3 regions of the Rheinheimera sp. B2H12 genome follow, and region 3 is predicted to be linked to each of the others. Evidence: predicted binding sites of a transcription regulator. Region 3 holds the regulator's gene; each other region holds the start of a gene.
The links. Region 3 encodes FNR, which switches genes on or off when oxygen is low (the NO sensors DNR and NnrR bind a similar motif). Its sites were predicted from a motif close to TTGATNTANATCAA; they were not measured.

Region 1 (6,221 bases), 2.4 Mb from region 3:
GTGCTCTGGTATGAAAAGTCCGGTCTGCAACTGCGCCTCGCTGCCAACTACCGCAGTGATCGCTTGGATTCACTGCAGGTTCCGCTCGGTAAAGGCGTGGTACCGATCTGGACTGACTCCACTTTATACGTTGATTTTTCAGCAAGTTATGATGTCTGGCAGCAAACCAGTGTCTATCTGTCGGTCAGCAACCTGACCGGCGAGTTTGAAAACAACTATGCGCAGTGGCAAGACAATCTGATTAGCCAGAATGTGTATGAAAAACGCTGGACTGTAGGCCTGCGTAGCAGGTTCTAGAGCATTAAGCAGGACGACTAGGCAGTTGCGACCGATTTTGTGTGTGTGTTGTTGGGGCCTTTGGGCCCCTTTTTTAGCTGCGGGTTGAGGGTCAGGATTTTTGCTGTGATTGCTCTTTTGCCGCCAGCTCGGCCATCCTTTCCAATGACATCAGATGCGGGCCCGCCCCTTGTGCCGACAACTGATCACCTGGATTGCGCAGCGGACAGCCATCCAGCGATAAACAACCACAACCAATACAACGGCTGAGTTGATCCCGCAGCTGGATTAATTCCGTGATGCGTTGATCCAACGACTGCCGCCATTGCTGCGATAACGCTTGCCAATCCTGCATACTGGCATTGCTGCCAGCTGGCAACGCCGCCAATGCCTGCGCAATTTGCTCCAGCGGAATACCGGTACGCTGCGCCACTTTGATAATACCGACCCGGCGCAACACATCGCGCGAATAACGGCGCTGATTGCCACTATTACGCTGACTCTGGATCAAACCTTTGCTTTCATAAAAATGCAGCGCCGACACCGCAACCCCGCTGCGTTTAGCCACTTCACCCACACTGAGCCATGCTTTGAGCGATTTTTCAGTTGCCATGGTTATTTCCTGCTTGACCTGAAGTTAACCTGAGGTTTTAGCATGGCGGCAGATTTTTGTCACCCCGGTTTCAACCCAACTCAGGAAACGACTTATGCACAAGCACCAAGCCATCAGCAATAGTTTTAACCACGCCGCCGCTGTACTGACGTTTCATACTCCGCTGCGCAACTCTGCAACACACTTCGCTTACGACGGCCAACCAGCCGCCAGTGCCTGGCTGCAACAACTGAATCTGGCTTGCCAGCAACGCGATTGGCCGTTACTGGCAACCAACTTAAGCCCAGAAGTGCGGCAAGTGAATCTGTTTGGTCAGGCTCAACAGGGGATCCCGGCCTTACTGCAATCTTTGCAACAATTGCTGGCAGAAAACCCCGGCCTGCAATTGCATTATCAGTTACAGGACGTACAGCAGCTCGGCAACTCAGTGCTGGTATTACAGGTGCAACAACACTGGCTGCAACAGGATCAGCCCGCCAGCAGTTGCCTGTTATTGCTGGTGCTGCATCAGGTGCAACAACAATGGTTATTAGCTGCCTGTAATGCGCTTTAGGATAAACATGATAAAAACAATGACCTGAAGTGAGAGTATGAGTGGGAGCAATTGCAAAAAAATGTGGGGCCACTTTGGCAGTGCCGGACTTTGCTGACTAAGCTCAACAGCATTATTCCTGATGGAAGCAGCAGATGTTTGGATTTAGTAACAAAGTGAGCCCGGCCGCCATTTTAACCGCCATCTACCAACATCAGGCGGTGATTGAATTTGAACCCGATGGCACTATCGTCAGCGCTAACGACAAGTTTTTGCAGCTGATGGGCTATCAGCAGAGCGAAATCCAGGGCCAGTCACACCGGATCTTTGTTGATGCCAGCCAGGGTCAAACTAAGCGCGCTGGAAAATAAAATCCGCTTTGATGCCATCAGCCATTCGAATCTGCTGCTGGAATGGGATGCACAAGACAAACTGACCGGGCTGAATGATTATCCCGAGCGGGTCTATGACATCAATCACAGTCAATTCAGCCAGGCTTGCCAAAGCTGGCAACAATATCTGACGCCTGCACAGCAACAACAAGTGCTGGCCGGCCAGTATGTAGCGCAACAAATCAGTCTGGAATTCGGCCAGCGCAGCGTCGGCATCGCAGCGACGTTCTGCGCCGTATTCAAACCTGATGATTCCTTAGCTAAAGTGATCGCTTATGGCAGTGATATCTCAGCGCGGATGCAAACGCTGGCCGAATTGCGCCACAGCGAGCAATTAATGCAGGCGTTGCAGGCCTCTGGCCAGAATATCCATCAGATGGTCTCCAGTATCCATGCGATTGCAGAGCAAACCAATTTACTGGCCCTCAATGCCGCGATTGAAGCAGCCCGCGCCGGTGACTCCGGCCGTGGTTTTGCCGTGGTGGCCGATGAAGTACGCAATCTGGCCAGTAAAGCAGCCGCTTCGGCGGGTGAAATCAGTACTGTGGTGCATACCAATCAGCAGTTATTACAACGGCTGGCTGAGATTATGCTACGGCTGAATCAACAAAGCTGATCCAGACGGCTTTATCGGGCGTAGCAAAATCGGTAGGTCATTGATTTTATTGTGCTATGCACTATCACTGCGTGCTGTCACTAAGACTTTGAAACTGAAAAAATTTAACTCATATCTGGTTTGAAAATGCAACAACTGCCGACTAGGCTTTGTTGCAAGCAAAGGTACTTGAGGTGACTATGTTCGGACTGTTTGGCAACAAAGGCGGCAACGACGATATTATCAAAGCACTGCATCAAACCATGGCAGTGATAGAATTCAGCACCGATGGTACTGTGGTGCATGCCAATAAAAACTTTCTGCAACTGATGCAATATCAGTTGGCAGACGTTGTCGGGAAACCGCATCGGATATTTTTAGACCAAGCCGCCAGCCATTCCCGCGATTATCAGCGGTTTTGGGATGAATTACGCGCCGGGAAAGCCCAAATTGCCGAATTTAAACGCCGCACCAAAAGCGGAACCTCGGTCTGGATCCAAGCCAATTACACCCCTATTCTGCGCAACGGCAAAGTCAGCCGGATTATTAAGTTTGCCACCGATATCACCGCTGAAGTGATGCAAAGAGCGGATATGCAAAGTCAGATTGAAGCCATCCAGCGCTCTGAAGCGGTGATCGAATTTAATCTCGATGGCCAGATCCTGACGGCCAATGCAAACTTTTTACAGTTGATGGGTTATCAACTGAGCGAAGTACAAGGCAAACACCACCGCATTTTTGTTGCACCACAAGAAGCGAATTCAGAGCAATACCGGCAATTCTGGGCGAAATTACGCCAGGGTCACTATCAAACCGCCGATTTTAAAAGACTGACCAAAGGCGGTCAGTCGGTCTGGATCCACGCTACCTACAACCCTATTTTAGGGCCTGATGGCGAAGTGCTGAAAGTGGTGAAATATGCCTCTGATATCACAGCAGAAATCATGCAAAAACAAGAAGCTGAATTACTGTCGATGGTGGCCAATGAAACCGATAACGCGGTGATTATTTCCGATGTAAATCGAAAAATACAATATGTAAATCAGGGTTTTACGAAGATGACTGGCTACAGCAGCGCTGAAATTCTCGGCCATGTCGCTGCCGAAGTGTTAGTCGGCCCCAAAACCGATGAAAGCACCCGGCAACGGATTGAAGCTGAGCTGGCCGCCCCCAGAGCCTTTTATGATGAAATAGAAATCCATCGCCGCGATGGTTCTTCGTTATGGATTTCAGTCACCAGCAACCCGGTGCATAACGAACGCGGCGAACACCACAGTTATATTGCCATTCTGGCCGATATCACGCCGGTTAAATCCTCAGCGCTGGAAAATCAGGTGCGGTTTGATGCCATCAGCCAATCCAATCTGATGCTGGAATGGGATGCCCAGGGCAAAGTATTGGCCATGAACGACTACGCCAGCCGCATCCTGCAGGTGAAAAATGATGAGTTCAGCAGCGCCTGTAAAAGCTGGCAACAATGCCTGTCGCCGGAGCAACAGCAGCAGTTAGTCGCTGGCAAAAATATCCGTAAAGATTTAAGTTTTAGTATTGGCAACCGCACCATCAGCCTGGCCGCCACCTTTAGTGCCATTCGCCATCCCAAGGGCGATCTGCAAAAAGTGATTTTTTACGGCACCGATATCAGCAAACGGCAGCAGGTGGTGCAACAAAGCGATCAGGTGATGGCGGAATTGCTGAATTCCGGCAAAAGTATCAACAATATGGTGTCCAGTATTAATGCCATTGCCGATCAGACCAACTTATTAGCGCTGAACGCTGCGATTGAAGCGGCGCGGGCGGGCGAAGCGGGTCGGGGTTTTTCAGTGGTAGCAGAAGAAGTGCGGAATCTGGCGTTTAAAGCTGGCAGCTCGGCCAGTGAAATCAATAGCGTGGTTAATCAGAATCAGGCGTTGTTAAAAAGTCTGGCTGAAACGCTCAATCAGCTCGCCAGCCAAAGCTAGACGGATAAAGCCAATTCAGTTGATCCCAATCATAACGGCCGCCCAAAGCTGTCGTTATGCTGTTTGCAATTTCCCAGCACAGAGTTCAGTTATGTATTATGCCACCCCGGAACAAGCCTTAGCCACCATCAGTAACGGTGAATCCATCTGGAGCCACTCGATGGCTGCTACCCCTTATTCGATGCTGAATGCCCTCGCCAAAGTGGCCTTGGATAAACGCGACTTAACCTTGCTAAGCCTGCACACTGAACTCAGTAGCGCGCTTTGTGATCCGGCGCTGCAAGGGCATTTACGCCAGCGGGTATTTTTTGTTGGCCGCCCAACCCGGCCAGCCGTCAATTGTGGCGCTGCCGATTATGTGCCAGCCTTTTTATCAGAAATTCCGAAAATGTTCCGCAGTGGCGAACAAGCCATTGATACCGCCATTATTCAGGTATCGCCGCCGGATAAACATGGCTTATGTAGCCTGGGGGTGTCGGTGGAAGCAACGCGGGCCGCCATGCAATCGGCGAAAAAAATTATCGCGCAAATTAACCCCAGGATGCCGCGCACCCATGGCGATTCTTTTGTGCATTTATCGGCCTTCAGCGCTTATTGTGAACTCGAATCTGACATTCCACTGCATTTGCCCGCCAGCATTGATAACGTCACAGCCCAGATTGGCAAAAATGTCGCCAGTTTAGTGCGGGACGGTGATTGCTTGCAGATGGGCATTGGCGCTATTCCGGATGCAACTTTGGCTTGCCTGGGCGATCGGCAACAGCTGGGGATCCACACTGAAATGTTTTCCGATGGTGTGTTGCCGCTACTGGCCAAAGGCGTATTCAGTAACCGCAATAAACGCAAACATCCGGGCAAAATTGTCACCACTTTTGCCATGGGCAGTCAGGCCTTATATGACTTTGTCGATGACAACCCGGAAGTGGTGTTTCTGGACGTGGCTTATACCAACGATACCGCCGTGATCCGGCAAAATCCGCAGGTGATGGCCATTAACAGCGCCTTACAGGTGGATTTATCCGGTCAGGTCTGCGCCGACTCACTGGGGACCAAAATTTATTCCGGCGTCGGTGGCCAGATGGATTTTGTCCGTGGTGCCGCCTTATCCGAAGGTGGCCGCTCCGTGATTGCGCTGCCAGCCACAGCTGCCAGCGGCACAGTGTCGCGCATCAGCTCCTTATTAGCCCCTGGCGCTGGCGTGGTGACCACCCGTGCTCATGTGCATTATATTGTCACTGAATATGGTGTCGCCAATTTGCGGGCACGCAGCCTGACTGAAAGAGCCAGAGCGCTGATTCAAATTGCCGCGCCGCAATTTCGCGAACAACTGGCGCGGCAAGCTTTTGATGACTGGGGTTTATCGGTCTAAAACAACCAGCAGCAGCCACCCCGCTGCTGCTGGTTTTTTGCGCACTATTGCTGCTTAGGGATCAGTTGCAACACTGACTGCCAGGGGATGTACTTCAGGTTCTGGCCTTGCTCCGGCATCCGGTTGCGACCGTCCTGAATAATCAGCGCACCTTGCAAAAACGCTGGCCCTAGCGAGCGAACGGTTAACTCCAACCCATCGGTCTCAGAAGTACCATCAATGCCGAGGTCAGGGTTAGTGATGACGCGAAAACGCAGTACCGGCTGATATGGTGCCACGGCAGAAAACAGCACATAACTGTCATTGCCCTGGCTGGAGGCCAGCAAATAAGGTTGTTCACCCGGTGCAAAAGCCAGACCTTCCACATCCGCCACCAGCGTCTTGCCATCAGCTAAGATAATTTTTTCACCGCTGCTGCTGGCTGTTGCCGCCGCGGCAAAACGCCAGATTCCCACATCTTCTTCGCCGACAAATAACTGCTGG
Region 2 (6,221 bases), 290 kb from region 3:
AAATCCAGCCGCTGCCCTTGTGCGCGATTCACCGCCAGACTGCCGTCCGCCGCCACACTAAAACCCCAGCTTTTATTGTTCGCCAGCTCCGGATGCTTTGTTGCCAACTGCTGCATAAATTCACCAAAGGCCATTTTAATATTATGCAGCGACTTCAACGCCTTGGTTTGTTGTTTGGCCGCGGCTTGGATGCGGGCAAAGGCTTCTTCATTGCTTTCAGAGGGGATCTTTCTGGTCACCACAGGCCGGCGATACACCGGCGACTCCTGATCAGGCAGGGTTTGCGGCGTTAAACTAGCCGGTAGCTGGCTGATTTCTGCTTGCGCAGCGATCATTGGCGCTGGCACTGTCGGGCGTGGTGCTGAGGTGCGCTGTGCTGGGGTATCAGGGCCGACCATGGTCTGCAGATTCAATGAGGGCGGTTTAATATTCATCTTAGCTCCTTGCGATGATGCGGTGTTCCTTTTATCGGCAGCATTGTAATTTTATTTTACAAAAATCACATAATTTATAACCAAAACACCGCAATAAAAGCTGAAGGCGCAGATGTTGAAGCCCTAGATCATCACTTTTCGCAGCAACAGTCCAACCTTGTTGACGGCAAAACTTAGCCATTATGCTTGTCGGACTGTAATCCTTGCTGTGGTTGCCTGGCGGCCAGTAACTGAGTGACCTCGGTCAGCTTTTGCTGCAATAGCGCCATTTGCTGGGCCAGTTGTTGCTGGATAAAGGCTATCCGCTGCGCAGGATCGGTCACGCCAGCAATAGTCTCTGCCAGGCGCTGCAAACGTTTTTGCTGCAACTGGTCCTGGCCAGCCAGCAGCAACTGTTGTTGCTGTTGCTGTAACTGACCGACCAGCGGATGCCTGGCAGCAGGATCGATGATCGAAGACAAATCGTTGGATTGTGGCGGCACCACAAGATTGGGATCAAACGGAGGCTGTGACATCATTTTTCCGCGACTGCAAACACCGGCGGCAACTGGAAACACAGCCGTCAGACCTGAATTGGCTGTCAGTGTAAGCGGTTGCAGGACTAGAGCTTCTTGCGCCAGATCAACAAATTGGCTGTGGCCTTTAGTGCTCTGACCTGTTGAACTTGATGCTGATACGGATGACTTGGGCAACAGGCTTAGCCCAGTTCAAAAGTTGTTGTGATTCAGTTGTCGCAATGTGCCAGCACGCATAAAGTTTAAACCTCTGGCTCTGTGCACTTCTGCTCAGTATTCAGTAAATATTGCGGAATAAAACGACAGGTCAGCAGATGGCGGCCCTGGCTGGTTTGCTGCGTCTGCAATTGCGCTCTTAATTGCTGTGCCCTGTCCTGCAACACCTGCAACTGCTGCGAATATAAGGTGCCAACGCCATTGTCACTGATGCTCAGTTCCAGCAATTGATCCGAAACCAGTTGCAGTGTCACCACCACTTCACTGGCCAGGCTTTGCTGCACCAGTAACTGACAACACTCTTTGACCAGTTGCAGCAGATGAATTTCTTCATGACCATGCAACGGAATATTCAGCAACTGATAATGTAACTCAAATCGAATGCCTGACTGCTGTGCCAACTGCTGCAAGCTATGTTGCAGGGCCTGCTCTAAACCGCCACCGCTGATGGTTAGGCTAAAAGTGCTGAGTAGCTGATAAAACTGCCGGTACGCCACATCCAGGCTTTGGGACAACTCAGTGGCGACATCCAGCAGACAAGTTTGATCGTTCCGGGCCAGACACTTTTGCAATCGATTGGTCTGAATTTTCAAATAAGACAAGGATTGCGCCATTGCATGATGCAGTTCACCCGCAATTAAATTCCGCTCCTGTAACAAGGCCAAACGACAACTTTGATCCTGTTGTTGCTGCAAACTCAATTCCAGTGCCAGTTGAGCTGCAACCGCAGCTAACAACTGCTGCTGCCATTCGGTTAAGGGCTGGTCAGGCGTGGTGCGCGCCAGCAAAATACCAAAATGGCGGAATTCCCGTTGCAACTGAAAACGCCAGACCAAACTGTCTTTTTCCCGCAAACCAATGGCTGGCGCCTGCCGGCATTGCTGGCAATTCCGCTGCTGACAGCTAGTCGTCTGGCACAACTCTGTTTTGAGCTGTAAATAAGGTTCAACCCCATTTTCGGTCATCAGACAAAGTTCTAACTCCGCCACTGCCACCAACTGCTGCAAGTCATTTAATAATTGTCTGAGCTGGGCAGATCCAGCTTGCTGGTGTAAAAACCGCTGGCTTAATTCATATAAAAATTGCAACTGCTGGTGATTGCGCGCCAGGGTGTCACTCTGCTCTGCCACCTGTTGCGCTAAAGTGCCATAACGACTGGCCAGCGCAGCACTCATTTGATTTAACGTCAAAGCCAACAGGCCAAATTCATCCTGCTGTTGCTGCTGCAACCTGGCACTAAAATCCCCCTGGGTGATTTGTCTGGCCACTTGTGTCAGCGCCTGCAGCGGTTGCACCACCCGCTGTTGTAAACCCCGATAAATAATAAAAGCCACCCCGGCAAGCAGCAGCACAGCAATCAGTTGCACCCACCTCAGCAGCGCCAATCTGGACTCAGCGCCCTGCTGCACCTGAGTCACCAGTTGTTCAATCAAATCAACCTGCTGACTAAGCTGACTGACCAGTTCCTCATCGCTCAATAGCTGTTGACTGAGCTTGCCGGCTAACACCAGCCATTGGTAGCGTGCCTGTCGGAATAACTCACTTAGCTTTGCATCCTGATGTTTTAATTGATAAAACACCGGATGCTGCCAAGTGCTCAGCAACTGTTGTTGTGCGGCAGCCGCAGCGGCTGGGTCCGCTTGCTGCTGCAACAAGGCGACTTTATAAGTTTGCATCCGCAGTGAACCGGCAATATTCATCGCCAGCGCATCATCCTTTGCTTGCTGTGACAACCAGAAAGATAACAGCATGGTCGATACGGCCAGCACCACAATGCCAGTCAGGGCAAAACGCAGTTGCAGGATCACTGAAAAATTTTTCATCATAGACATCAACTTTCCCTGATCGACCAATCGACCCCAAACCAGCATCACTAAGGTAATCACACATTAAAGCAGTTGCACTTCGTAACTGGCTTGTGCCAGATCAAAGTTCGGTGCAAAGCGTTTTGCCCGCTGCGGCCGCTGCCAGCCTGCACAGTTTGCAGGGCTTCACGTTTGCTTCACGCTCGGGCTTCTAAGCTAAGAACCATCATCAGAAGGAAACAGCTCAGGAGTTTATGATGCGTCAGTTCAGTTTGTTATTTCTCGCTTGTACCGTCAGTACCCTGGTCGCTTGCGGCGGCAGTTCAGCCCCCACAGCAGCCCAACCAGCCACCACCACAGCACAAAGCGGTGACAACACCAGCAAGCAACCAGCTCAGCAGCCGTCTGCTAAAGTGCAACAAGGTTATTTAACCGAGGTCAATGCGAATAGCGTGTCTTTACTGGGACAACAGCTCACTCTACCGGCCCAGGCCGTGCAGTACGCCGGCCAGAACTTACCGAATCAGTTGTTAGTGCCAGGTTTTCAGGTTCAGACATTGGCAAGCTCAGCAGGAACTGCTTTGTTGCTAAAACCAGATCTGGCCGGTTATGTCAGTCACAGCAGCATTGACCAATTCCGGCTGCAGGATAACCAACTGCAAGCACCGGCACATCAACTGCGTAGCGGTGACTTTGTGTTACTGACGCTGCAACGCGATGCTGCCGGCAGACTTAGCAATCAGGTGCAAGCGGCTATTGTGCTGACCGGAAATCAAATTCCGTTGCAACTGGAAATGACAGGTGCGATCAGCGAGTTACAACCGACGCAACAACAATTCCGGCTCAATGGCCAAACCGTGAGTTATGCCGCTGCCACAACAAAGCCGGGCTTGCTGCAAAATGGTCGTTGGGTTGAAGTCAAAGGTCAGCTCGCTTCCAGCCTGTTAATTGCCGATAGCATCGAAGCAGAATCTTTGGCAGAACAGACGGAAACTGAAATCGGCGGGGTGCTGAGCTGGGTCAGCAGTGATTTGAGCAGCATTGAGCTGAATCAGCGGTTGCGGCTGCAACTGCCAGTGCAGGTCAAGTTTAGTGACGGCAACCACAGCGATCTGCAGATTGGTAAAACCGTTGCAGTGAGCCTGCAATCAAAACAAGGTGAAATGGTGGTGACCGAAATCGACTTTAGCGATGATGTCACCGGGCCAAACCAGGCCAAGCTGGATAAAGCACAATCGCAAGGCCGTAGCTTTCAGGTCATCACCCAGGCCAGCTTACAGGCGGAACAACTGCGTTTTCGCGGTTTTGCTGTGCAACTGGATGCCAATAGCAGCTTTGAGGATGGTTTGACTGCTGAACAATTGGCTGGCCAGTGGCTAAAACTGGAAGGTGTGATGACGGCTGATGGCCGTTATTGGTTGAAAGAAGTAGAAAAGGCTCAAAGCGTCTTAACAAACCAACGCATTGAATTAAAAGGTTTGGTTCAAAACAACACCCTATGGGGTTATCCAGTCAGCGACCAAAGTCTGTTGCCATATGAAGGTCAATGGCAAGAATTCGACTGCCATTTTGACGGTAATACCCTATCCGCCTGCGTCCGGGACTAAGCAGCTATCCGGCTCACTGCTGGGGCGATGCGAAGTCAGCATAGCCCCACAGCAGTTGCGATTGCTGCCACAACACAGGCGGTGGAGCGGATGACGAAGTTGGCATAAGTTCAATCTGATAAAGGGGTACTAATGCAAAACAAACTTGCTTACTCACTAAAGACTGCTAAATTTTTTCACTGAATGACCAACAATACCCAAAGCTGCATTGGTCCGCATCATGGTGAATGATAGGGAAAGTCAGATGAAAATAAAATTGCCCGTCTTAGCTGTTGTCATCAGTGTGTTTACCCTATATAGCTGCGCCAGTTTTAGCCCTGTGATCTTGGATGATCCCGACGCGGAAAACATAAAAAAAGCGCAGGCAATGTGCGACCAGCACCAAATAAAGAAAAAAATCTGCAACGCCCGACAATATTGAGGCAACAAAAAAATATAAACACGCCATTATCAATGGGTATAAGGAAACGAACGAATTTGATAATAATATTCTGGGGGCGGTAACATTAGGTGTCGCAGCAAAATTAGCAAGTGCTCATACTGACGTTTTTAATGTTTTAGCAGTAACTTTAGGTTACCAAACAGCCATCAAGACCTATAACAACCAGTCATTTAAGTTGCAGTTGTATTCAAATGTAATCAGAGCTACACAGTGTATTTATATCAACTCCGACAGGCTTGAAGCTGAAGCTCCAACTGCAGATATGATCAAAACCGCAAGAGACGAGTTTACTAGATTTCAAAACCTTCCCAGCCAGCGTTTAGAAACATTGAAGGGAGTGTATGCGCAGCACTTCGAAAGTAAGCAGGGGGATTTTTCGGAATTTGCGCTGAAAATATCCAAGGCTGAAGCATTAGCAGCGCAAGCGTTGGAGGTGTTTGGATCAGCAGATGTAACCATCATTCAAGCACTGCAAGAAATTGAAATAACAGTCATTCAGCGATTTAATGGGCAATTACCGGATATAAGCCGGATCAGTACCCTGCTTGAACAACAAATTACAGCGAATAAAAAGATTGAAGACGCTGGAACAGTTGCAGGTGTTGCAATTCCGGCAAATGTTAAGGAAAAACCAACTATCGGACTAATGTCTGCAGCGGTAGATAAAATAAATATCGAGAATGAGCACATCACACAGATTAATTCAGTCACCGACCAACTCAACAAACTTGCTGCGCTGCGTTTAGAGAGATACAGCGCTGATATCAACCTTATCAAAGCTTGTCCTACGTTACTCTAAAATGTGCGTACAAATACTCAGAATCACTGATTGTTCATTCTTGTCGTATCTGAGTATCATTTATTTGGTTTGTGTCAGACGCACTAACCCCTTCTGCTGCGGCTAGGTTCTGCGGGCATGCAGCGACAGGTTTAACATTTGCAACCAGTACAGAGCATGCCGGGCCATCCGCGTCGGCAGCTAAAGCCAGCTTGATGCTGCTGTTAGCGGTGAATAACACCGCTCAAAACCAGACTGAGTAATATCAACAAAAGTCCAACCCCCTGGATAAACACATCAATGGGTCGATAGTCGGTTTTGACCTGGAACAAGGTCGAAAACGATAACTTTCGGCTGAAAAAATCAGCAGGCATCAGCCGGATACTGGAATAGCCCAAACAAATAAAACCGGCAGTCTGAAGTA
Region 3 (6,221 bases):
ACTGGGTGATCTGACTAAAGTTTCTGTTGATCTCGGTGGCAACCACAGATTGTTCTTCGGCTGCAGTGGCTATTTGCATGTTCATATCATTGATCCGGGTGACTGACAAATTGATCACATCTAAGGAGTCACCGGCACAACGCGCTTGTTGCACACTCAGCTGTGCCTGCTGCTTGCCTTCATTCATCACTTTCACCGCCAGAGTCGAACTCTGTTGCATTTTTTCAATCACAGCCTGGATCTGGCGGGTCGATTCCTGAGTCCGGCGCGCCAGATTACGCACTTCATCTGCCACCACTGCAAAACCGCGACCTTGTTCGCCAGCTCTTGCCGCTTCAATTGCAGCATTTAGCGCTAATAAATTCGTCTGCTCTGCGATGCCCTGGATCACCTCTAATACAGTGCCAATCTGCCGGCCATCTTCTGACAAATTGTGAATAACATCAGCAGCTTCGCTGACTTTATCGGCAAGGGCATTAATACTTTGCTGCGTTTTGCTAACCTCTTGCTGACCCGCACTAAACTCATCCATGGCTGTTTGAGCTAAACTTGCTGCTGCACTGGTGTGATTCGCTACTTCCAGCACTGTCGCTGACATCTGCGTGACGGCGCTGGCACCTTGTTCAGTTTCCAGCTTTTGATTACCGGTTAACAACTCGTTTTGTTTTGAGGTATGTAACAAGGCGCTGGAAGCCACTAATAACTCGGCGGCAGCACGCATCGAATTATTGGTCATCTGCGTCAGGTGCTGGGTCAGATGTTTGACTGCAGTTAAAATACTATGCTCTCCACTCGCGCTCACACTCACCGTTAAATCACCTGCAGTGATCTGATTAATTACCAGGGCAGCATACTCAGGTTCGCCACCGATAATGCGCTTTAAAGCGCTGACCAGATGCACCGCGACAACAGCACCAACAATCAGCGCGATTAAGGTGACTGTAGTCATAATCGATTGAAAACTATTGGTTTGTTCCCGAGCAGCTTTCACTTCTTGTTGTATTTTACTTTCCTGGACATCAATTAATTTATTGATGCGTTTAAGCCACTCGCTATAGCCTGGTGAGACGGTGTCTTGCAGAAATTGTTTCGCTGCTGCCGACTGATCATTGTCAAGCATGGTCAATAATTGAGCCGTGTTGGCCACAGTCAGTTGCTCTGTCTGCTGAATATCTTTGAGCAGTGACATTTCTACTGAACTTGGCATATTTTTCATAAATAACTGATCCAGCGTACTGGCAGCCTGCTGATAAAAGTTATTCAGTCTGATGATGTCTTGCTGGTGGCTTTTGGCGCTTTCCATGTTTGCTGCCAGCACCACATCGCGAATTGAAATGGCTCTGTCATGCACGCTGCCACGAAAATTAATAGTTTGGCGCTGCTCTATCGCAGTTTGTTCAGATAACTGAGTTAAATTGTCATTAGCGATGCCGATTTTCACCAAGCCTAAAATCGTGATCCCCAGCATAATGACCAGCAGAAAAGCAAAACCTGTATAAAGACGTTTAATTATTTTCATATGCACCTTGTCTCATTTAAACGTAAAAAACATCAGCCTTTGTCCGCTCTGTGCAGGTCGCTTTGCCTGAAACAGCCTTGTGATGAACGACTGGCGAAGTCAAAGCCGAAAGCTGACCTCGGTGTTGCCCTTGTGTTGTTCACGCTGAGCGCAAATTAACAGAGCTTCGCAGTATGCGCCAAATCCGGGCTTTGAAGTTAAAAATTACGACACCTGCTGATTGCTCACAGTAAAACCCTGAGGCCGCTAGATACTAACGAACAATGGTTGCACTATCTAACGCATAAAATGGTGAGATTTAATTGATTTTATCGATGGATGTTCGCAGCATAGCCAGCGAAGCGCGAAGGATCACCGCAGTGCTATGCAGAGGGTCGGACGCCGCGCGTCGCACGCCGCGCGTAGATCCATTCGTGTATTTTAAATCAATAGGTTAGGATTCTGTTCAATCGTAGCTCGGACTGCTGCTATGCGGCGAATCCGAGCTACAGGACATGGTAGATAAAGCAGCAGTTTAGGATGAGCGGTTCATGGCAGGCACGACTCAGATGAAGGCGGGTGTTAGACCAGCTCGAGTTTTTGTACCATCACAGCCGATGTCGCGATGTCTTCTTCGTCTTCAGCCAGCAGGCCAACCGGAATCGCCGGCACAGCAACCTTATCAAAAGCGGTATCACCTTCCATCACATCAGTGTTGTGACTGACAGCTTTAAAATCAAATAGATTTTTATCAATCATATGGGAAGGTACAATGTTCTGCATGGCCTGAAACATAGTTTCAATCCGGCCTGGGAAACGTTTGTCCCAGTCCTGCAGCATTTCTTTCACCACCTGGCGCTGTAAACCATCTTGTGAACCACAGAGGTTACAAGGGATGATCGGGAACTGTTTCGCGTCGGAGTATTTTTCAATATCTTTTTCCCGGCAATAAGCCAGCGGCCGGATCACGATATGTTCGCCATTGTCACTTTGTAACTTTGGTGGCATTGATTTCAGTTTGCCACCATAAAACATGTTTAAAAACATTGTTTCAATCATGTCATCACGGTGATGTCCGAGCGCAATTTTGGTCGCGCCCAGCTCTTTTGCGGTGCGATATAAAATGCCACGACGCAGCCGCGAGCATAAAGAACAAGTGGTTTTTCCTTCCGGAATTTTTTCTTTGACGATAGCGTAAGTGTCTTCAGTGACGATTTGAAAATTAACGCCAAGCTGACTCAGATAAGCTGGCAGCACCTCGGCTGGAAAACCAGGTTGCTTTTGATCCAGATTGACCGCCACCAGCGAAAAATTGATCGGGGCAGATTGCTGTAGATTCAGCAGGATATCCAGTAAGGTGTAACTGTCTTTACCACCGGACAAACAAACCATCACTTTATCGCCTTCTTCGATCATGCCGAAGTCAGCAATGGCCTGACCCACACCACGACGCAGACGTTTGTGTAATTTGTTCAGATTATATTGAGCTTTCGCTTCAGCCGAGTGAGACATAACAACACCTGTTGGGAAAAATGGCGCACATTATAACGGATCGGCAGACTTTGCCAATCAGCTTCAGAGCAGCAATTTTGCCGACATGGCCGGAAGTGGGCATGAAACAAGGCTCGGACAGCCAGCCCCACAGTGGTTAGTCGCTGAGGGCTGGCACGGTCAGGACGCTGTTACATCCTTGTCAGGCTTTAACGCCAGGATATCGCATTCTAGCCGGTCTATCACATGCTCAGCGGTGTTACCAATGATAGCAGCAGATAAACCTGTTCTGCCGACAGTGCCAATAATCACCATTTCGGCATCAATGCTGCGGGCAACTTTCGGGATCACATCTTCTGGCATGCCTTCGAGGACATGGGTACATTGCGGGCTGATGCCATAATTTTGCGCCAAAGCACGGACTGCATCCTGATGATGATGTTTCATGCTGTCATTATATTCAGCCGGATTAAATTCCGGAATTTCAATTGCCACATGAATAGGGGTACCGGGATAGGCGTTGACCAGATGGACTGTGGCACCTAATAAAGTCGCCATCGCTTGCGCCTGGCGGATAATCAGCTGATTCAGCGATTTATGATGCGGTTGTTCACTACCTGCATTCACTGCCGCCAGAATATGGCCAGCAGCAGGCCAGGCATGTTCTTTGACCAATAATACCGGGCAGGGGCATTTTCTCAGGATATGCCAGTCGGTTGGGGTGAAAATCAGTGATTTCAGCACATCATGCTGATGGGTCGCTTTGATCACCAAATCATAGCCATGATCCTGCACTGTTTTCACGATGGCTTCAAAGGGTCTGTTATGCCACACCACTTTGATACTGGCATTAATCCCTTTTTGCCGGGCTGGGGCCAGCAGTTGTTCAATCCAAAGCTCACGGTCGGTGATCACGGCCTGGCGCATTGACTCCCGTTCTTCGCCGGATAACATGGTAGTCATCTCATAAGAGAAATCGTAAATGGATAAAAAAGCGGTAAGGTGACAGGCTGTGTGGGTGGATAATTCGATGGCACGGTCCAGTGCTTTTTGCGTTTCCTGACTGGGGTCAAGCACCACCAGTACATCCTGATATGTTGCCATTGCAGATCTCCTTATAAACCAACTGACCAATACAGTTTAGCTAAGTTACCGGAGTCTGCAGTGACAAACCTTGGTTTAGATCAAAGCCTTGCTTAACAGGGCGTTTTACTGATGCCGCCAATTTTGCTCAGTTCATCAAAATTGCTAATCACGATCAGTTTGCCATCAACATGAATAAGCTCGTCTTTATGAAAACGACCAAGCAGCCGGCTGATAGTTTCTACCGTCAGACCCAGGTAGTTACCAATTTCACCGCGGGTCATCGTCAAGCGGAATTCTTTGCGGGAAAAACCACGATTGCCAAAACGTTGCGCCAGATTGGTTAAAAATGCGGCTAATTTTTCTTCTGCGGTTTTCCGGTTTAATAACAACATCATCTGCTGATCGCCAGAGATATCCTGACTCATCAGCCTCATCAGTTGTTGCCGCAATTTAGGCAGTTGATCCAGTAAATTATCCAAATTCTGATAAGGGATTTCACAGACCATGGCTGTTTCAAGCGCCATGGCATAACTTGGATGGCACTGATTGCCGATAGCATCAAAACCAATCACATCACCAGGCAGATGAAAACCGGTAATTTGCTCTTCACCCTGTTCGGACAGGGTGTAGGTTTTAAACGAACCGGTACGAACCGCATAAAGAGCATGCAAGGGTTTACCTGCTTCAAACAGATGATCACCTTTGTGCGAAGGGCGTTTGCGCTGAATAATATGGTCCAGCTTATCCAGCTCGGCATCATTCAGAGAAAACGGCAAACATAACTGGCTAAAGCCACAATCCTGGCAGTTAATCGCGCTCATCGGTTGGTTTTCCATTTTATAGCCAAAAAAATACCAGCACAGCTTAAAAAACTAAATGCGCCAGTGCAAGGTAAATTGTATAGAGTCCGTAAAGTGCCAGCATGGCGGCAATACTCCAGCGTACCCAGCGCTGTTGTTTAAATTGATTGAGCGCAGTGGCGGCCTGGCCTGCCAGCAATAATGCCGGTAAGGTGCCAATACCAAAACAAAGCATCCACAGCGCCCCTTGCCAGGCGGAGCCACTAGCCAGACTCCAGCTTAAACTGGAGTAGACCAGACCGCAGGGCAATAAACCCCAACCCAGACCATAAGCCAGGGCTTTGCCGGGGCTATTGAGCGGCAACAACCGGCGGGTCCAGGGTTGGATCAGACGCCAGAGCGGGCGACCCGCTTGTTCCAGCAGTGCCAGCACCGGCCAGAGCTTACTGACATAAAGCGCCATCAGGAGCAACATCAGACCGGATAATAAACGCAAACTGTGCATAGTACCGCCGGCCAGCTGCATCGCCAGCACGCCAAGGGCACCGACCAGCGCACCCAGCAGGCTGTAACACAATAAGCGACCTGCGCTGAGAGCCAGTTGTAACTTAAGCTTCTGACTTTGATCAGGCATTAACAATTGCAAGGCACTGACAATGCCGCCGCACATCACCAGGCAATGACCACTGCCCAGCAGTCCAATCAGCACTGCAGCAGCAAAGTTCAGTGGTTCAGTCATGCGGTCGGTTCCAAGCCGGCTTAGTCTGGTTGTTTTGCCGGCTCAGCCGGGGTTGGTTTTTGCACAGCCGCAGGTTTTTTTTCATCAAATAAAATACTAAAAGCTTCTTTGTCGAGATCATCAAATTGTTTCGAGCGCACAGCCCAGAAAAACACCGCCAGGCCAATCATCACAAACAGCACTGCGATTGGGATCAGCACATAAATAATGCTCATTGTTTTAATAACCTCAAAGAATTGGATACCACCAGCAAAGAGCTAAAAGACATCCCAATCACCGCGATGTAAGGAGAAACAAAACCACAAACCGCCAGCGGTATGATCACCAGATTGTAACCAACAGCCCAAGCCAGATTTTGCCGCACGACTTTTTTCGCCAATTGGGCCCCGCTGATCAGTTCAGTCAGCAGGCTCAGGTCATTGTGCAATAACACCACATCAGCCTGATTTTTCGATAAATCAGTGCCACTGTCCAGCGCCACCGAAACGTGGGCGGCATGAAAACTAGGACTGTCATTGATACCATCACCGACCATCAGCACTATATCACCTTGCGCCACTGCGTTGCTTATCTGAGCAACTTTTTGTTCCGGGCTACAGGATTTGGT

Region 1: a site for FNR is predicted at 4,389-4,402, ahead of AC53GJ_RS01890 (acetyl-CoA hydrolase/transferase family protein). Genes of this name have one in related genera too.
Region 2: a site for FNR is predicted at 3,082-3,095, ahead of AC53GJ_RS13225 (HAMP domain-containing protein). Genes of this name have one in related genera too.

The regions. Positions count from the first base shown of each region.
Region 1 is NZ_CM184363.1:420,967-427,187, reverse strand. Features, by position in the region: gene AC53GJ_RS01920 (TonB-dependent receptor) at 1-297, shown strand, start outside; gene soxR (redox-sensitive transcriptional activator SoxR) at 389-889, opposite strand; gene AC53GJ_RS01910 (hypothetical protein) at 984-1,442, shown strand; gene AC53GJ_RS01905 (PAS domain S-box protein) at 1,577-1,792, shown strand; gene AC53GJ_RS01900 (methyl-accepting chemotaxis protein) at 1,755-2,429, shown strand; partial or broken gene AC53GJ_RS01895 (PAS domain S-box protein) at 2,603-4,288, shown strand; gene AC53GJ_RS01890 (acetyl-CoA hydrolase/transferase family protein) at 4,461-5,738, shown strand; gene AC53GJ_RS01885 (phytase) at 5,783-6,221, opposite strand, start outside.
Region 2 is NZ_CM184363.1:3,083,426-3,089,646, forward strand. Features, by position in the region: gene AC53GJ_RS13215 (hypothetical protein) at 1-434, opposite strand, end outside; gene AC53GJ_RS13220 (hypothetical protein) at 608-952, opposite strand; gene AC53GJ_RS13225 (HAMP domain-containing protein) at 1,192-2,997, opposite strand; gene AC53GJ_RS13230 (DUF5666 domain-containing protein) at 3,225-4,577, shown strand; gene AC53GJ_RS13235 (hypothetical protein) at 5,282-5,818, shown strand; gene AC53GJ_RS13240 (hypothetical protein) at 6,161-6,221, opposite strand, start outside.
Region 3 is NZ_CM184363.1:2,789,303-2,795,523, reverse strand. Features, by position in the region: gene AC53GJ_RS12085 (methyl-accepting chemotaxis protein) at 1-1,519, opposite strand, end outside; gene ttcA (tRNA 2-thiocytidine(32) synthetase TtcA) at 2,081-3,010, opposite strand; gene uspE (universal stress protein UspE) at 3,170-4,093, opposite strand; gene fnr (fumarate/nitrate reduction transcriptional regulator Fnr) at 4,186-4,896, opposite strand; gene AC53GJ_RS12065 (sulfite exporter TauE/SafE family protein) at 4,940-5,614, opposite strand; gene ccoS (cbb3-type cytochrome oxidase assembly protein CcoS) at 5,635-5,829, opposite strand; gene AC53GJ_RS12055 (heavy metal translocating P-type ATPase) at 5,826-6,221, opposite strand, start outside.